2 regions of the Aeromicrobium sp. PFPM2_SD2 genome follow, and region 2 is predicted to be linked to the other one. Evidence: predicted binding sites of a transcription regulator. Region 2 holds the regulator's gene; the other holds the start of a gene.

Region 1 (2,725 bases), on a different contig from region 2:
AGCGCCATGGTGGCGTTCTGCTCGACCAGCAGCACGGTGGTGCCGCGGGCGTTGATCTCCTGCACGATGTCGGCGATCTGCTGCACGATCCGCGGGGCCAGGCCGAGGCTCGGCTCGTCCAGCAGCAGCAGCTTGGGCCGCGCGACGAGCGCGCGTCCCATCGCCAGCATCTGCTGCTCGCCGCCGGAGAGGTAGCCCGCGGTGCGGTCGCGACGCTCCTTGAGCACCGGGAAGAGGTCGTAGACCTCGGCGATGGCGTCGTCGAGGCCGTCGGGGTGGGTGTGCCCGCCGACGCGCAGGTTCTCCTCGACGGTGAACTCGGCGAAGACCCGGCGCCCCTCGAGCACCTGGCTCAGGCCGGCCTGGACGATGCGCGGGGCCGGCCAGCGCTCGATCGGCGTGCCGTCGAGCAGCACCTGCCCCTTCGTCACCTCCCCGTCGTGGACGTCGAGCAGCCCGGACAGGGCTCGCAGCAGGGTCGTCTTGCCCGCGCCGTTCGCGCCGAGGAGGGCGACGATCGCGCCGTCGGGCACGTCGAGACTCACTCCCCGCAGCACGAGCACGACGTCGTGGTAGACGACCTCGAGGTTCTGGACCGACAGCACGTTCTCTCCCGCCTGGTGGTTGAGCCGGACGCTAGGGAGTGGTGCGGGTCACTGACAAGTTGCAGGGCTGGTGAAACTATCCCGGACAGGGCATCCTGTCCGCGTGCACGAACCCTCTCCGCGCCTGCGACCCGAGGCGCTGCGCCAGACCGACGGGCGCCGCCGCCGCGGTGAACGGACCCGCCGCAGCATCGTCGAGGCGCACACCGCCCTGCTCCGCGAGGGCGACCTCAAGCCCACCGCCCAGACCATCGCCGAGCGGGCGGGCGTGTCCGTGCGGACGCTCTGGGTGGCCTTCGGCGACATGGAGGGGCTGCTCGACGCCACGACGGACTACTGGCTCCGCTCGGACTGGGAGCTGCGCGACCCCGTCGACGGCGACCTGCCCCTGGACGAGCGGCTCGACCGGTTCTGCGCCGAGCGTGCCCGGCGGCTGGAGAACATCGCCCCCGCGGCTCGGTCGGCGGCGCTCAGCGAGCCGTTCTCGGCCGCCCTGCAGGCCAGCCGGCGCCATCACGTGCAGCGCGTCCGCGACGCCGTCGAGGAGGTGTTCGCCACCGAGATCGCGGCGCTGGACCCCTCACGACGCGAGGACCAGGTGCTGGCCCTGACCGCGGCGTCGAGCTGGAACACCTGGTCGCTGCTGCGCGACGACCTCGGCCTGGACGTGCCCGCGGCGTCCGCCGTCGTCCGCCGCTCCCTCGAGGCGCTCCTGGCCGGGTAGGGGTCGGTGCTCGGCTCCTTGAGCTAGTCGAGAGGAGCCTGGGTGCTGGGTCGCCCGAGGGGCTGTTGACGAGGGAGCTGGGCGGGTGGCGGCTTGGTCCGTCGGCTCGCCCGAGTCGACTTGTGGCGCCCGTCGAGAGAAGCGGCCCAAGCCAAGAAGAACGTTGAAATGCTGAGGATTCTGAGTGGTTCTTGTCGGACGCGCGAGGTAGGATAGAACAAACGTTCGACCCGGGGGTCTCGGATGCTGATCGACCAGCTGGAGCGGCTGCGCGGGGAGCTGCGCGACCTCGAGGCGTGGTCGTTGACGGACGCGGAGCTGCGGTCGGTGACCGTGGAGATCCAGCGGACGATCGCGAGTCTCAACGAGACAGCGGTCCGCATGGCCGGGGCCGCCGAGGACCGTGCCCTGCCCCGCGAGGACGGCAACGCCTCCACCGTGGCGTGGCTGGCGAGCACGACGGGCATCGCCCGACGTGAGGCGTCGCGGATCGTGAAGCTCTCGCGTCTCGACGCGACTCGTGGTCTGGCGACGCGGGAGGCGTGGGCGTCCGGTGAGGTGTCGACCGAGCAGGCCTCGATCATCCTGACCGCGCTCGACCGGTTGCCGGAGTGGTTCGTGGCCGAGCAGCACGACGACGCCGAGACGACTCTCCTGCAGCATGCGGCCGAGTTCGCGGCGGACGACCTGCGGCGTCTCGCGAATCGGATCGTCGAGGTGGTCGACCCGCTTGCTGCGGACGAGGTGATCGGTGAGCAGCTGGAGCGTCAGGAGAAGCAGGCCTGGTCCGAGGCGCACGTGACGTTCACGCCGCGCGGTGACGGGCTGACCTGGGTGCGCGGCGCTCTTCCGGACGTGCAGGCCGACATGCTGCGCACCGTCCTCGAAGGACTCTCTGCACCGCGCCGGATCGATGCGCTGTTCCGCGACGTGGACGGTGAGCACTCCGACACCGAGATCGGCCGGCTCGACCACCCGCGGCGGATGGGCCAGGCGTTCTGCGAGCTGATCGAGCACCTGCCGAGCGAGTGCTTCCCGCAGGCGGGAGGCCTCATGGCCACGGTCACGGTCAACATCGACCTGGGAGATTTGCAGCAGCGGGTCTCGCGAGCGACCTTGAGCACCGGCTGCGACCTCAGCGCCAGCCAGGCGCGGCGGCTGGCCTGCAACGCTGGCATCCTCCCCATCGTGCTGAACGGCGACTCCCAGGTCCTCGACCTCGGCCGTGCCGACCGGCTCCACGACCGGAACCAGCGCGTCGCCCTCGCGAAGCGGGACGGCGGCTGCTCGTGGAAGGGCTGCGATCGCCCACCCGCCTGGTGCGAGGCCCACCACCTCAGACCGTGGAGCGAGGGCGGCGAGACCAGCCTCGACAACGGCGCCCTCTTCTGCTTCG
Region 2 (13,992 bases):
GTGCGGGCGCTCGAGGTGGTCGAGATGACCGGCGCGTTCACCGCGACGATGCCCGGCTACGAGCACGTGTACGACGAGGTCGTCATGGTCGGCCTCGACGTCCCGCGCGACGTCCTCGACGAGCGCATCGCCCGGCGCGTCGACCGCATGTGGGAGCAGGGGCTCGTGGCGGAGGTGCGCTCGCTGCTGCCCGCCGGGCTGGCCGGCTCGCCGACCGCGAGCCGGGCGCTGGGCTACCAGCAGGTGCTCGCCCTCCTGGCCGGTGAGATCACCGAGGACGAGGCTCGCGAGCAGACCGTCACCGGCACGCGGAGGTTCGCCCGCCGCCAGGAGCGCTGGTTCCGCAAGGACCCGCGCATCCGGTGGCTGCCCCACGACGCCGTCGATCTCGGCGCGCGTGCGGAACGGCTCGTAGACTGGAAGGCATGACCTTTTCCTGGGCCAAGGGCCACGGCACCGAGAACGACTTCGTGCTGCTGCCCGACCCCGACGGCACCGTCCACGGCGACCTCGACCCGGCGTTCGTGGCCGCCCTGTGCGACCGCCGCCGCGGTCTCGGGGCCGACGGCGTGCTGCGGGTCGTCCGGACGTCCGCCGTCGGTGATGCCGGCGCCGGCCAGGACGAGGCCGAGTGGTTCATGGACTACCGCAACGCCGACGGCTCGGTCAGCGAGATGTGCGGCAACGGCGTGCGCGTCTTCGCCCGCTACCTGGCCGACCGGGGCCTCGTCGACACCGACCGGCCGCTGCCGATCGGCACGCGCGACGGCATCAAGACGGTGACGTTCGACGCCGACCTGGTCAGCGTCGACATGGGCACGCCCGAGCTGGGCGGCGTCTCGAAGGTCACCGTCGAGGGACGCACCTTCGAGGCCGACGAGGTGCACACCGGCAACCCGCACGCGGTCGCCCAGGTCGCGAGCCTGGACGACGCGGGCACCCTGCTGGTGGAGCCCGAGTACGACCGTTCGGTCTACCCCGACGGCGTCAACATCGAGCTGGTCGTGCGCCGCGGCCCCCAGCACGTGGCGATGCGCGTCCACGAGCGGGGCTCGGGCGAGACCCGCTCCTGCGGCACCGGGGCCTGCGCGGCCGCGGTCGCCAGCATGTCGGCCGACGGCGTCGCGCTGCCGGCCACCTACCGCGTCGACGTCCCCGGCGGACGCCTCGACGTGACCTGGACCCCCGAGGGCCGTGTCGTCCTGACCGGCCCCGCCGAGATCGTCGCCGAGGGCGAGATGGAGTGGCTGCGTGGCTGAGCACGACGAAGAGCTGGGCACCGAGGACCTGGAGCTCGAGGAGCGCAACTCCCTGCGCCGCGTCGGCGGCCTGCGCACCGAGCTCGAGGACATCACCGAGGTCGAGTACCGCCAGCTGCGCCTGGAGCGCGTCGTGCTCGTGGGCGTCTGGACCGAGGGCACGGCCGAGGACGCCGAGAACTCGCTGGCCGAGCTGAAGCTGCTGGCCGAGACGGCCGGCTCGGAGGTGCTCGACGCCCTCCTGCAGCGCCGGCAGAAGCCCGACCCGGCCACCTACATCGGACGCGGCAAGGTCGAGGAGATCAAGGCGGCCGTGCAGGCCACCGGCGCCGACACGATCATCTGCGACGGCGAGCTCGCTCCCAGCCAGATGCGCAACCTCGAGGACCGCACGAACGTCAAGGTCGTCGACCGGGTCGCGCTGATCCTCGACATCTTCGCCCAGCACGCGAAGAGCGCCGAGGGCAAGGCGCAGGTCGAGCTGGCCCAGCTGCAGTACCAGACGCAACGCCTGCGCGGCTGGGGCGGCAACCTGTCGCGCCAGGCCGGTGGACGCGCCGCCGGCGGCGAGGGCATCGGCGGCCGTGGTCCCGGTGAGACGAAGCTCGAGACCGACCGCCGTCGCATCCAGGCCAAGATGGCCAAGCTGCGCCGCGAGCTGGCCGGGCTGCGCACGACCCGCGAGACGAAGCGGGCCAACCGCAAGCGCCGCGAGGTGCCCGCGGTCGTCATCGCCGGCTACACCAACGCCGGCAAGTCGAGCCTGCTCAACCGGCTCACCGGCGCGGGCGTGCTGGTCGAGGACGCGCTGTTCGCCACCCTGGACCCGACCACCCGCCGCAACCAGACGTCCGACGGCCGCGTCTACACGCTGTCGGACACCGTCGGGTTCGTCCGGCACCTGCCGCACCAGCTGGTCGAGGCGTTCCGCTCGACCCTGGAGGAGGTGGCCGACGCCGACCTCGTGCTGCACGTCGTCGACGGCTCGCACCCCGACCCGGCCAGCCAGCTGGCCGCCGTGCGGGCGGTGTTCGCCGACATCGACGCGCTCCAGGTGCCCGAGATCGTGGTCATCAACAAGGCCGACGCCGCCGACCCGCTGGTGGTCAAGCGCATCCTGACCTCCGAGCCGCACGCGGTCGTGGTCAGCGCGCGCACGGGGGAGGGCATCGACGAGCTGCTCGCTGCGATCGAGGCGGACCTGCCGCGTCCGGCCGAGCTGGTCGACGTCGTGCTGCCCTACGACCGGGGCGACCTGCTGGGCCGCATCCACACCGAGGGCGAGATCGAGGCGCTCGAGCACGAGGGCGACGGCACGCACGTCCAGGCCCGCGTCAACCCCGAGCTCGCGCACGCCCTGTCGGCCTACGCGAGGTAGTCGCTCGGTCGACTCAACGCGCCCCGCCTGCCCCGGGGTGTGGACCGTCGCTCGGACCGTCCGCCCGCGGCGACTAGGCTCGTCCTCGTGCCCACCCCCGACGTGAAGACCGTGCTGAAGGCTGCCGTCGACGCGGTCGGCGGGTCCGAGCGTCCCGGGCAGGTGGCCATGGCCGAGGCGGTCGCCGAGTCGCTGCGCGACGGCGAGCACCTGCTCGTCCAGGCCGGCACCGGCACCGGCAAGTCGCTCGGCTACCTCGTGCCGAGCCTGCTGCACGAGGGCCGGGTCGTCGTCGCCACCGCCACGCTCGCGCTGCAGCACCAGCTGGTCGAGCGCGACCTCCCCGCGCTCGCCGAGGCCGCCGCCGCGACGATGGAGACCGTGCCGCGCTACGCCGTGGTCAAGGGCCGTTCGAACTACGCCTGCCTGCACCGCGTGCGCGAGGGCGCGCCGGACGACCAGGGGGTCCTGGTCGACGTGCCCGAGGGGACGCTCGGGTCGGAGGTCGTCGCGCTGCGCGAGTGGGCCGAGGAGGAGTCCTCGGCCAAGGGCGTCGGCGACCGGGACGCCGCGCCGCGTCACTCCGAGCGCGCCTGGCGGGCGGTCAGCGTCAACCACCGCGAGTGCCTGGGCGCGAGCCGCTGCCCCTACTCCGACGAGTGCTTCGCCGAGCGCGCGCGGGCCGACGCCTGGAACGCCCACGTCGTGGTGACGAACCACGCCATGCTGGCGATCGACGCGGTCGACGGCGTGCCGATGCTGCCCGAGCACGACGCCGTCGTGGTCGACGAGGCGCACGAGCTGGCTGCCCGCGTGACGCAGGCGTCCACCGCCGAGCTCGGCCGGTGCTCGTCGAGCGGGCGGCCCGCCGGGCCCGCAGCTACGTCGACGGTCCCGAGGCCGACGACCTCACCGAGGCCTCCGACGCGCTCGCCGAGGCCCTGGCCCACGTCGAGGCCGGACGCATCGACGCCACGCCCGAGCACCTGCAGATGGCGCTGGAGAACGTCCGCGACGCCGCCCGCGCGTGCCTGTCGGCGTTCCCGCGTGAGAAGACGTCGGCCAAGGATGACGAGGCCGATCCCGGCAAGCAGCAGGCGCAGGCCCACGTCACGGAGGTGCGCCGCATCGCCGAGCGCATGGCCGGCAAGGGCGACACCGAGGTGTTGTGGGCCAGCGACGGGCCCGGACGCGGCGGGCCGCAGCTGCACGTGGCGCCGCTGGACGTGGCGTTCAGCCTGCGCGACAAGCTGTTCAGCGCCAAGACCGTCGTGCTCACCAGCGCGACGCTGACCGTGGGCGGCACGTTCGACTCCACCGCCCGCGGGCTGGGTCTGGTGCCGGGCGACGAGGTGCTGCCCTGGCGCAGCCTGGACGTGGGCTCGCCGTTCGACTACGGCCGTCAGGGCGTCCTGTACGTCGCCAAGCACCTGCCGGTGCCCGGCCGCGACGGCCTCGTGGACGCCCAGCTGGACGAGATCGCCGAGCTGGTCGAGGCGGCCGGCGGACGCACCCTCGGGCTGTTCTCGTCGCGCCGCGCGGCCGAGCGGGCGGCCGAGGCCACGCGCGAGCGGCTGCCGGACCTGGAGATCATGTGCCAGGGCGACGCCCAGCTCAGCGACCTGCAGCGCCGCTTCGCCGAGGAGCCGAGCGCCTGTCTGTTCGGCACGCTGAGCCTGTGGCAGGGCGTCGACCTGCCCGGCGACACGCTGCAGCTCGTCCTCATCGACCGCATCCCGTTCCCGCGACCGGACGACCCGCTCATGAGCGCGCGGCAGCGGCTCGTCGAGAAGCGCGGCGGCAACGGGTTCATGTCCGTCGCCGCGACCCACGCCGGGCTGCTGCTCGCCCAGGGCGCCGGCCGCCTGGTGCGCCGCTCGACCGACCGCGGGGTCGTGGCGATCCTCGACCCGCGCATCGCCACGGCACGCTACGGCGGCTTCCTGGCCGCGTCCCTCCCGCCGATGTGGCGCACCACCGACCCGCAGGTCGTCCGCGAGTCGCTGCGCCGCCTCGACGCCTCCGCCCGGCAGGCTGCCACCGCCTGACTAGGCTGGCGCCATGACCTTCCTGGTGACCGGCGGAGCGGGATACATCGGCGCGCACGTGGTGCGGGCCTTCGGTCAGGCGGGCCTGGACGTGGTCGTCGTGGACGACCTCTCCAGCGGGCACCGCGGATTCGTGCCGGAGTCGGTGCCGCTCGTCGACGCGTCCGTGCTCGACACCGCGACGATGACCCGCGTGCTGCGCGAGCACGACGTGCAGGGCGTCGTGCACCTGGCGGCGTTCAAGTACGCCGGCGTCTCGGTCGAGCGTCCGTTGCACACCTACGAGCAGAACGTGCAGGGCACCGCGAGCCTCCTGGCGGCGATGGCCGAGGCCGGGGTGGCGCGGATCGTGTTCTCCTCCAGCGCCGCCGTCTACGGCACGCCCGACGTCGACGTGGTGACCGAGCAGACGCCGACGCTGCCCGAGTCGCCGTACGGCGAGTCCAAGCTCATCGGGGAGTGGCTGCTGCGCGACGTGGCGCGGGTCAGCGACCTGACCCACACGTCGCTGCGGTACTTCAACGTGGTCGGCTCCGCGACGCCGGACCTGTTCGACACCAGCCCGCACAACCTCTTCCCGGTGGTGGTGGACGCGCTGCGCGAGGGCCGTCGTCCGCGCATCAACGGCGTCGACTACCCGACCGCCGACGGCACCTGCGAGCGCGACTACGTGCACGTCGCCGACCTGGCCGAGGCCCACGTCGTGGCCGCGCGCCGGCTGGTCGACGGGGAGCCGCTCGAGCCGGTCTACAACCTGGGCAGCGGCGACGGCGTGTCGGTGCGGCAGATCATGGACGCGTTCGCCGCGGTGACCGGCACGGACGTCGACCCCGAGATCGCTCCGCGTCGCCCCGGCGACCCCGCCCGCATCGTGGCCTCCGGCGAGCTCGCCGCGCGCGACCTGGGCTGGAAGATGCGCCACTCGATCGAGGACATGGTGGCCTCGGCCTGGCAGGCCGCGCGCGCCTGAGCTCAGACGCGGCGCAGGACGGCGGTGACCTTGCCCAGGATCGTGGCGTGGGTGCCGTCGATGGGGGAGTAGTCCGGGTTGTGCGGCAGCAGCCAGACCTTGCCGTCCTTGCGCTGGAACGTCTTGACCGTCGCCTCGCCGTCGAGCATGGCGGCCACGATCTCGCCGTTCTCGGCGACGGGCTGCTGGCGCACCACGACGTAGTCGCCGCTGCAGATCGCCGCGTCGATCATCGAGTCGCCCTGCACCTCGAGCAGGAAGAGCGTGCCGTCGCCGACCAGTGACTTGGGCAGCGGGAAGACGTCCTCGACCCGCTCCTCGGCCAGGATCGGGCCGCCCGCCGCGATCTTGCCGACCATGGGCACGTAGGTGGCGTCGGGACGCTCGTCGCGCGACCCGGTCTCGTCGACGACCTCGTCGGCCTGGGCGACGGCGGGGCGGACGGCGCCGCCCGGCGCGAAGACCTCGAGCGCGCGCGGCCGGTTGGGGTCGCGGCGGATGTAGCCGAGGCGCTCGAGCGACTTGAGCTGGTGGGACACCGAGGAGGTGCTGACCAGGCCGACCGCGGCACCGATCTCGCGCATGCTCGGCGGGTAGCCCCGGTCGCTGATCTGCTCGCGCAGGAACTCCAGCACACGCCGCTGGCGCGGGGTGAGTCCGTGCTCGTCCGCAGGGCCGTCGGGAAGCTCGCGCACCTCGGTGTCATCGCTCATGGGAGGACGGTAGCGCGTCCGGCGGGGCCAGATCAAACATATGTTCGACGGGTCCGAGGGCGTGTCGCGCGCCCGCAGGAGGCAGCGCTTTCCTGGAACGACGGGGTTTTCCGCCCCGTGATCGACGTCACCGTGGAGAAAGTTCGAAAAGATGTTCGATTCGGGGTGGTGCTTGTCGGTGGGGGTCTGTATTGTCAAACACGTGTTCGATCGAACGCCTGTTCGCACCCGAATGACATCCCGTACGCATGGGCGTCCGGTCGAACGCACCTCAGTCAACCGAACCGTCTCACTTCCCCCTCGGAGGCACGCATGACCACCATCTCCTTCCACGCCCCGGTCGCCCGCACGCAGGCCCCGGTCCGCCTGACGACCCGCGGCAAGCTGGTCCTGTTCGTCGCCGCGCTGGCCGCGATGTTCGCCCTCGCGATCGCGCTGGGCTCGACCACGGCCGCGACCTCTGACCAGGGGGTCGCGATCGAGACGACCGAGGTGACGGTGAAACCGGGCCAGACGCTGTGGCAGATCGCCGGCGCGGCGAACCCCGAGGGCGACCAGCGCGAGACGGTCGACCAGATCATGAAGCTGAACGCGCTGGACTCGGCGGCCGGCCTGCAGATCGGTCACAAGCTGGCCGTGCCGGTCTACTCCGAGTGACGTCGCGGACGGGGTGCCGGCCGGCTGGGAAGACGGTCCGGTGCCCCGTCCGTGTCAGGCCGTGCGTGCGGTCCCGGTGGTGAGAGAGAGGCCCTCCAGCGCATAGAGCACGCTGCCGATCGACGACGAGCGGGCGCCCAGGGCGGCCCGCTCGACGCGTACCTGGGCCGCGACGGGGGCCAGGGCGTGGCGACGCAGCCCGTCGCGGACCCCGTCGATGAGGGGGCGCCGGCGTCCGACAGGTCGCCGCCGATCACCAGCAGCTCGGGTCCCAGCACGTTGGCCAACGCGGCCGCCGCGCGTCCGAGGTAGCGCCCGGCGTCCTCGATCAGGCGCTGCGCGCCCGTGTCGCCGGCGTTGGCCAGGGCGACGAACTCGCGCACCGTCAGCTCGGCCCGGATCGGCGCGAACTGCGAGGTCAGGGCCGATCCGCCGACGTAGGCCTCGAGGCACCCGCGGCTGCCGCACCGGCACAGCGGGCCGGTCTCGTCCATGGTCATGTGGCCGAGCTCGCCGGCCGTGCCGATGCCGCCGCGGTAGACCCGGCCGTCCAGCACGAGCCCGCAGCCGACGCCCGACGACAGCTTCAGGTAGGCCATCGACGAGGTGCCACGTCCGGCGCCGACCGCGTGCTCGGCCAGGGCGCCCAGGTTGGCGTCGTTGTCCGCGCGGGTCGGGACGCCGAGCTCCTTCTCGCCGGCCATGGCGGCGTGCACGCCGACCCACCCGGGCAGGATCGAGCCGGAGTCGATGACGCCGTCGGCGCCCAGGGGAGCGGGCAGCCCGATCCCCACGGCGTGCAACGTGCCCGAGTCCGGCTCGGCCTCCCGCAGCCGGTCGAGCATGCGGTGGGCCAGGGCCAGGCCGTCCTCGTGGTCGTGGTCGTTGTCGAGCGACTCCTGCGCCGTGACGAGCACGCGTCCGCCCAGGTCACCGAGGCTCACCTGAACGTGGGAGTGGCCGAAGTCGATGCCGCCGACGAGCCCGGCGCGCGGGAGATCGCGACCGTGGCGCCGCGGCGCCCGGCCCCCCCGGTGGTGGTCAGCAGGCCGGCCGCGACGAGGTCCTTCACGATGCTGGACACGGTCGCCGGGGCCAGCCCGGTGTCGCGCGCGATGTCGGCCTGGCTCAGCTCCTGGTGCTGACGCAGCGCCCGGACCACACGGGTCTCGTTCGCAGCGCGCAGGGAGGAGGCAGTGCCCGGGGACGACATGTGCGTCACTGTGAGGTATCCCACCAGTTGTCGTCAAGGTCCGAAGACAAAAGTGGTCGCCGTGCCGTTACTGTCTGGATTTGTCTTCGTTACTTGACGACAACGTTGTGACGTATGACACTGCTCGTGTCTCGCCCTGCGCGAGTGAAGGAAATCCGCGACGGCCCCCGCCGTCCACAACCTGGAGGAACGCGTGAACCGACTCACCCGCGCAGCCGTGATGGCTGTGGCTGCTGGCACCTCCCTCGCGGCGCTCGCCGCGTGTGGCGCCAACGACAGTGACGAGGGATCGGGCGGCGGTGGCGAGGGCGGCAAGACCATCGCCCTGCTCCTGCCCGAGACCAAGACGACCCGCTACGAGGCCTTCGACAAGCCGCTGTTCGAGGCGAAGGTCAAGGAGCTGTGCGACGACTGCAAGGTCAACTACCTCAACGCCGACCAGGACGCGTCGAAGCAGCAGGACCAGGCCCAGTCGGCGCTCACCGCCGGCGCCTCGGTGCTCGTGCTCGACCCGGTCGACGGCAAGGCCGCCGAGGGCATCGTGAAGTCGGCGCAGTCGTCCGACGTCCCGGTCATCTCCTACGACCGCTTCATCACCAACGCCGACTACTACGTCTCGTTCAACAACGAGCGCGTGGGCGAGCTGCAGGGTGAGGCCATCGTCGAGGCCACCGGCGACAAGGGCGACATCCTGATGCTCAACGGCTCGCCGACCGACCCGAACGCCGCCGACTTCAAGAAGGGCGCGCACAGCGTCATCGACAAGTCCGGCCTCGAGGTCGTCGCCGATACGACAACCCCGACTGGAGCCCGGAGAACGCCCAGGAGTTCACCAGCACCCAGCTGAGCAAGATCGACGCGGCCTCGCTGGCCGGCGTCTACGCCGCCAACGACGGCCAGGCCGGTGGCGTCTTCGCCGCCCTGCGTGCCGACGGCGTCACCAAGATGCCGCCGATCGTCGGCCAGGACGCCGAGCTCGCCGCCATCCAGCGCATCGTGGCCGGTCAGCAGTACATGACCGTCTACAAGCCGATCAAGGTGGAGGCCGAGAAGGCCGCCGAGCTGGCCGTGGCCGTCGCCAACGGTGACGAGGTCACCGACACCACGGACTTCCGTGGCGTCCCGTCCTACATCCTCGACCCGATCAAGGTCACCAAGGAGAACATCAAGGACACGGTCGTCGCCGACAAGTTCTACAGCGTCGACGACATCTGCACCGGCGAGTACGCGAGCGCGTGCTCCGGGGCCGGCCTGAGCTGAGTCCCGTCTCGAGGGGGCAGCCCGACCCGGGCTGCCCCCTCGAGCCATGCACCACCCTCCCTCCCTCACACAGAAGGTCTCTGTCATGACCACCACCCCAGCCCCGGTGCTGTCCCTCAAGGGCATCGGCAAGCGGTTCGGCGCCGTGCAGGCGCTCGCGGACGTCGACTTCGACGTCCGACCCGGCGAGGTCGTCGCCCTGGTCGGCGACAACGGCGCCGGCAAGTCGACGCTCGTCAAGATCATGTCCGGCGTCTACCAGCCCGACGAGGGCGAGATCGTCTTCGACGGCAGGACGGTGAACATCCCCGGCCCGAAGGCGGCCCAGGAGCTCGGCATCGCGACCGTGTTCCAGGACCTCGCGCTGGCCGACAACCTCGACGTCGTCGCCAACCTCTACCTCGGTCAGGAGCTCGCCTCCGGCGGCACCCTCGACGAGGTCGAGATGGAGAAGAACAGCTGGGCCCTGCTGCGCCAGCTCTCGGCCAAGATCCCCTCGGTGCGCATCCCGATCGCGTCGCTGTCCGGCGGCCAGCGCCAGACCGTCGCCATCGCGCGCAGCCTGGTGGGCAACCCCAAGGTCGTCATGCTCGACGAGCCGACCGCCGCGCTGGGCGTCGCCCAGACCGCCGAGGTGCTCAACCTGGTCGAGCGCCTGCGCGAGAACGGCCTCGGCGTCGTGCTCATCACCCACAACATGGCCGACGTCCAGGCCGTGGCCGACCGCATCTACGTCCTGCGTCTGGGCCGCAACGGTGCGGAGTTCCACATCGACGACGTCTCGACCGACAAGCTCGTCGCCGCGATCACCGGCGCGTCCGACAACGCGGTGTCGCTGCGCGCCCGCCGCACCACGACCCCGAAGGGAGCCGAGGCATGAGCTTCGCCGACAAGACCGACGAGCGCCTCGTCGAGGACTCCTCGCCCAAGGCTCTGCTGTCCGGCTTCGTCCGCCGGATGAAGTCCGGTGACCTGGGCATGGTCCCGGTCATCGTGGGCCTCATCATCATCTGGATCGTCTTCTACGCCCAGAACGAGCGCTTCCTGTCCTCGCGCAACCTGGTCGAGCTGCTGCTCTCGTCCGCGGCGACCGGCATGATCTCGGTCGGCGTCATCCTCGTGCTGCTGCTCGGCGAGATCGACCTGTCGGTCGGCTCGGTCAGCGGCCTGGGCGGCTCGATCATGGCCGTGCTGATGGTCTACCACGGGTGGGCGCTGGTGCCGGCGATCGCCGTCGCGCTGGCCGCCGGCCTGGCGATCGGCGTGCTGTACGGCCTGCTGTTCACCCGCTTCGGTGTCCCGAGCTTCGTCATCACCCTGGCCGGCCTGCTGGCCTTCCTGGGCCTGCAGCTGGTCGTCCTGGGCTCCAACGGCACGGTGAACCTGCCCAGCGACTCCTGGCTGATCGAGTTCGCGAACTTCAAGTTCCTGTCGCCGCTGGCGTCGTACGTCCTGGCCGTCCTGGCCGGCGTGGCGTACTTCCTCGGCCGGTTCCGCACCATCAGCAAGCGCCGCGCGGCGAACCTGTCCGCTCCCTCGGTGCTCAGCGTCGCCATCCGCGCCGCCCTCATCGTCGCCGGCCTGGCCTTCGCCGCGTCGTACCTGAACGTCGACCGCGGCATCGGCTGGATGCCGCTGCTGTGGATCCTGGTGATCGTCCTGATGGACCAGGTGATCCGCAAGACCCGCTGGGGTCGTCACGTCTTCGCCGTCGGCGGCAACGAGGAGGCCTCGCGCCGCTCGGGCATCCGGGTCAACTGGATCTACGTGTCGGTGTTCGCGCTGACGTCGTTCTTCGCGACGTTCGGCGGCGTGCTGGCCGCGGCCCGTCTGCAGTCGGTGGCCCAGTCCAGCGGCGGCGGCGACACCAACCTCATGGCGATCGCCGCGGCGGTCATCGGCGGCGTCAGCCTCTTCGGCGGTCGTGGCTCGATGTACGCGGCGCTGTTCGGCATGCTCGTGCTGCAGTCGATCACCAGCGGCCTGAACCTCGTCGGCGTGGACGCCGAGGTGCGCTACATGGTCACCGGTGCGGTGCTGCTGCTCGCGGTCACCATCGACTCGCTGTCGCGCCGGGCGCGTCGCAGCAGCGGACGCGGCTAGCCGCTCCCGCCACACAGACCACGGCGGCGGTCGCGACCCGAGGGAGGGGGCGACCGCGCCGTGCTGCGTGCGGGGGAGGGTGACCGTCAGTCGGCGGCCTCGCTGGCCGCGACGGCCGCGGTGATCTCGCCGTCGGCCTCGGCGGTCGAGAGCTGACCGCCGGCGTTCTCGAGGTGGGCGCGGACGAACCAGTGGAACAGCTCCAGCTGGCGGGCCTGGGCGATGATGAGGTCCTCGGTCATCGGGTCGATGTCCGAGACCGCCTCCTGCGCCTTGCGGTGGTCGGCGATGAGGCCCTGGTAGACCTCGTCGAGCGCGCCCAGGTGCTCGTTCGTGGTGCCGCGGCCGATCGAGTAGTCGTCCCACGTGCGGCCCGCGACGATGGCGCTCGGCGTGCCCTGGGGGGCGACGCCCAGCGTGGCGATGCGCTCGGCGGTCTCGTCGACCATCGCGCGGACCTCGTCGACGTGGGGGTCGATCATCTCGTGCACGGCGATGAAGTGCGGACCCACGACGTTCCAGTGGACGTGCTTGAGGGTCAGCTGCAGGTCGTTCAGCGCGTTGAGACGGTCCTGGAGGATGCCGGCGACCTTCTGGCCCTCGGCCGTGGTCAGACCCGGGACGGTGTACTGGGGAGTGTCGGTAGCCATGTCCCTCAACCTAGCCAGGGCCTCGGGCGTCGCAACCCGAGTCAGGAGCCGGTGACGGGGCCCACGTCGTGGCGCCGGACGAACGTCCGCTCGCGCGCCGCCTGCTCGGGCGAGACCGCCTTGCTCCACAGCCACCCCTGGCCCAGCCGGCAGCCGTGCTCGCGCAGGACGGCCGCGTGGGCCTCGGTCTCGACGCCCTCGGCCACCAGCGCCAGGTCCAGGGTGCGGGCCAGCTGCAGCACCGAGGCGACGATCGCCAGCGAGTGCTGGTCGTCGGTCACGCCGGCCACGAACCCGCGGTCGATCTTGAGCATCGTCACCGGCAGGTCGCGCAGGTAGGCCAGCGAGCTGTAGCCGGTGCCGAAGTCGTCCACGGCCAGCTGGAAGTGCTGGGTGCGCAGCCGGTTGAGCAGCGCGATGGCGACCTCGGGGTCGGCCATGATCGCGCTCTCGGTGAGCTCCAGCACGACCTGGCGCGGGTCCAGGCCGTGGTGGGCGGCGCGCTCGATGACGTACGCGTCGAGCGTCTCGTCGGCCAGGCTGCGTCCGGAGAGGTTGACCGCGACGTACGCGTCCGGGGGCAGCACGCCCTCGGCCCGCATGCGCGCCACGTCGGCGAACGAGCGCTCCAGCGCCCGGCGGTCCAGGTGCGGGGCCAGGCCCAGGGACTCGGCCAGGTCGATGAACCGCTGCGCCGGCACGGGTCCGTGCTCGGGGTGGTTCCAGCGCGAGAGCGCCTCGACGCCCACGACGCGTCCGTCGGCCAGGTCGACGACCGGCTGGTAGGCCATCTCGATCTCGTCGGCGGCGAGCGCGGCGCGCAGGTCCGCCCCGAGCACGTAGCGCTCGCGGCTGTGGTGCTCGAGCGCGGCGTCGAAGACCCGCAGACGTCCGCGTCCGGCGGTCTTGGCCGCGTACATCGCGGTGTCGGCGTAGCGCAGCAGGTCCTCGGCCGAGCCGGCCGGCGAGAGCGCGATGCCGATCGAGCCGCCGATGGTGATGTGCGCGTCGTCGACCACGTACGGCTCCTGCAGGGCCTCCAGGGCGCGGGTGGCGACGGCTCGTGCGCCCGTCTCGTCGGTGTCCTGCAGCAGGAGACGAACTCGTCGCCGCCGAAGCGGGCGACCGTGTCGTGGACGCCGGCGATAGACGCCAGCCGGTGCGCGACCGCCACCAGCACCTCGTCGCCGACGCCGTGCCCGCGGGCGTCGTTGACGTCCTTGAACAGGTCGAGGTCGACGAACAGCACGGCGACCCCCTCCTGGCGCCGCTCGAGCGCGTCCTCGATGCGGTCCATGAGCAGGGATCGGTTCGGCAGCCCGGTCAGCGCGTCGTGCTGGGCGGCATGCCAGAGCTCGGCCTCGATGCGCCGGGTCTCGGTGATGTCGGAGACCATCGCCAACGAGCCCTCGGCGGCGCCGTCGGCCGACCGCATGGGGCTGGCCGCGATGCGCAGCCGGCGCAAGCGTCCGTCCGGGTGGCGGTAGGCGACCTCGTAGCGCTCGGACCCGCGGGCCTCGCGCTCGGTGAGCCGCGGGAGCGTCATGCGCGCGGTCTCGGCGTCCATGTAGTCCCACACCGGCGCGGCGTACAGCTGCTCCAGCGAGAAGCCGACCAGCGAGGCGAGCCGCGCGTTGGCGTAGAGGGTGCGGCCGTCGTGCGCGATGACCCAGATGCCCTCGTCGGCGAGGTCGGCGATCATCCGGTGTCGCGCCTCGCTGCGCTCCAGGGCCTCCTGCGC

The links. The regulator LexA, encoded in region 2, represses DNA repair genes until DNA is damaged. The targets are predictions, from matches to a motif close to TCGAACANNTGTTCGA.
Region 1: AC2W7G_RS03775 (HNH endonuclease signature motif containing protein) is a predicted target of LexA. The motif match lies at 1,543-1,558, and genes of this name have one in related genera.

What each region holds. Positions count from the first base shown of each region.
Region 1 is NZ_JBNFNZ010000038.1:651-3,375, reverse strand. Features, by position in the region: gene AC2W7G_RS03785 (ABC transporter ATP-binding protein) at 1-605, opposite strand, end outside; gene AC2W7G_RS03780 (TetR/AcrR family transcriptional regulator) at 709-1,329, shown strand; gene AC2W7G_RS03775 (HNH endonuclease signature motif containing protein) at 1,573-2,725, shown strand, end outside.
Region 2 is NZ_JBNFNZ010000002.1:14,449-28,440, forward strand. Features, by position in the region: gene miaA (tRNA (adenosine(37)-N6)-dimethylallyltransferase MiaA) at 1-429, shown strand, start outside; gene dapF (diaminopimelate epimerase) at 426-1,259, shown strand; gene hflX (GTPase HflX) at 1,252-2,637, shown strand; partial or broken gene AC2W7G_RS00585 (ATP-dependent DNA helicase) at 2,725-4,685, shown strand; gene galE (UDP-glucose 4-epimerase GalE) at 4,699-5,655, shown strand; gene lexA (transcriptional repressor LexA) at 5,658-6,368, opposite strand; gene AC2W7G_RS00600 (LysM peptidoglycan-binding domain-containing protein) at 6,681-7,025, shown strand; gene AC2W7G_RS00605 (ROK family protein) at 7,013-7,969, opposite strand; gene AC2W7G_RS00610 (MarR family transcriptional regulator) at 7,966-8,187, opposite strand; partial or broken gene AC2W7G_RS00615 (sugar ABC transporter substrate-binding protein) at 8,459-9,498, shown strand; gene AC2W7G_RS00620 (ATP-binding cassette domain-containing protein) at 9,584-10,378, shown strand; gene AC2W7G_RS00625 (sugar ABC transporter permease) at 10,375-11,601, shown strand; gene AC2W7G_RS00630 (Dps family protein) at 11,688-12,251, opposite strand; gene AC2W7G_RS00635 (EAL domain-containing protein) at 12,293-13,992, opposite strand, start outside.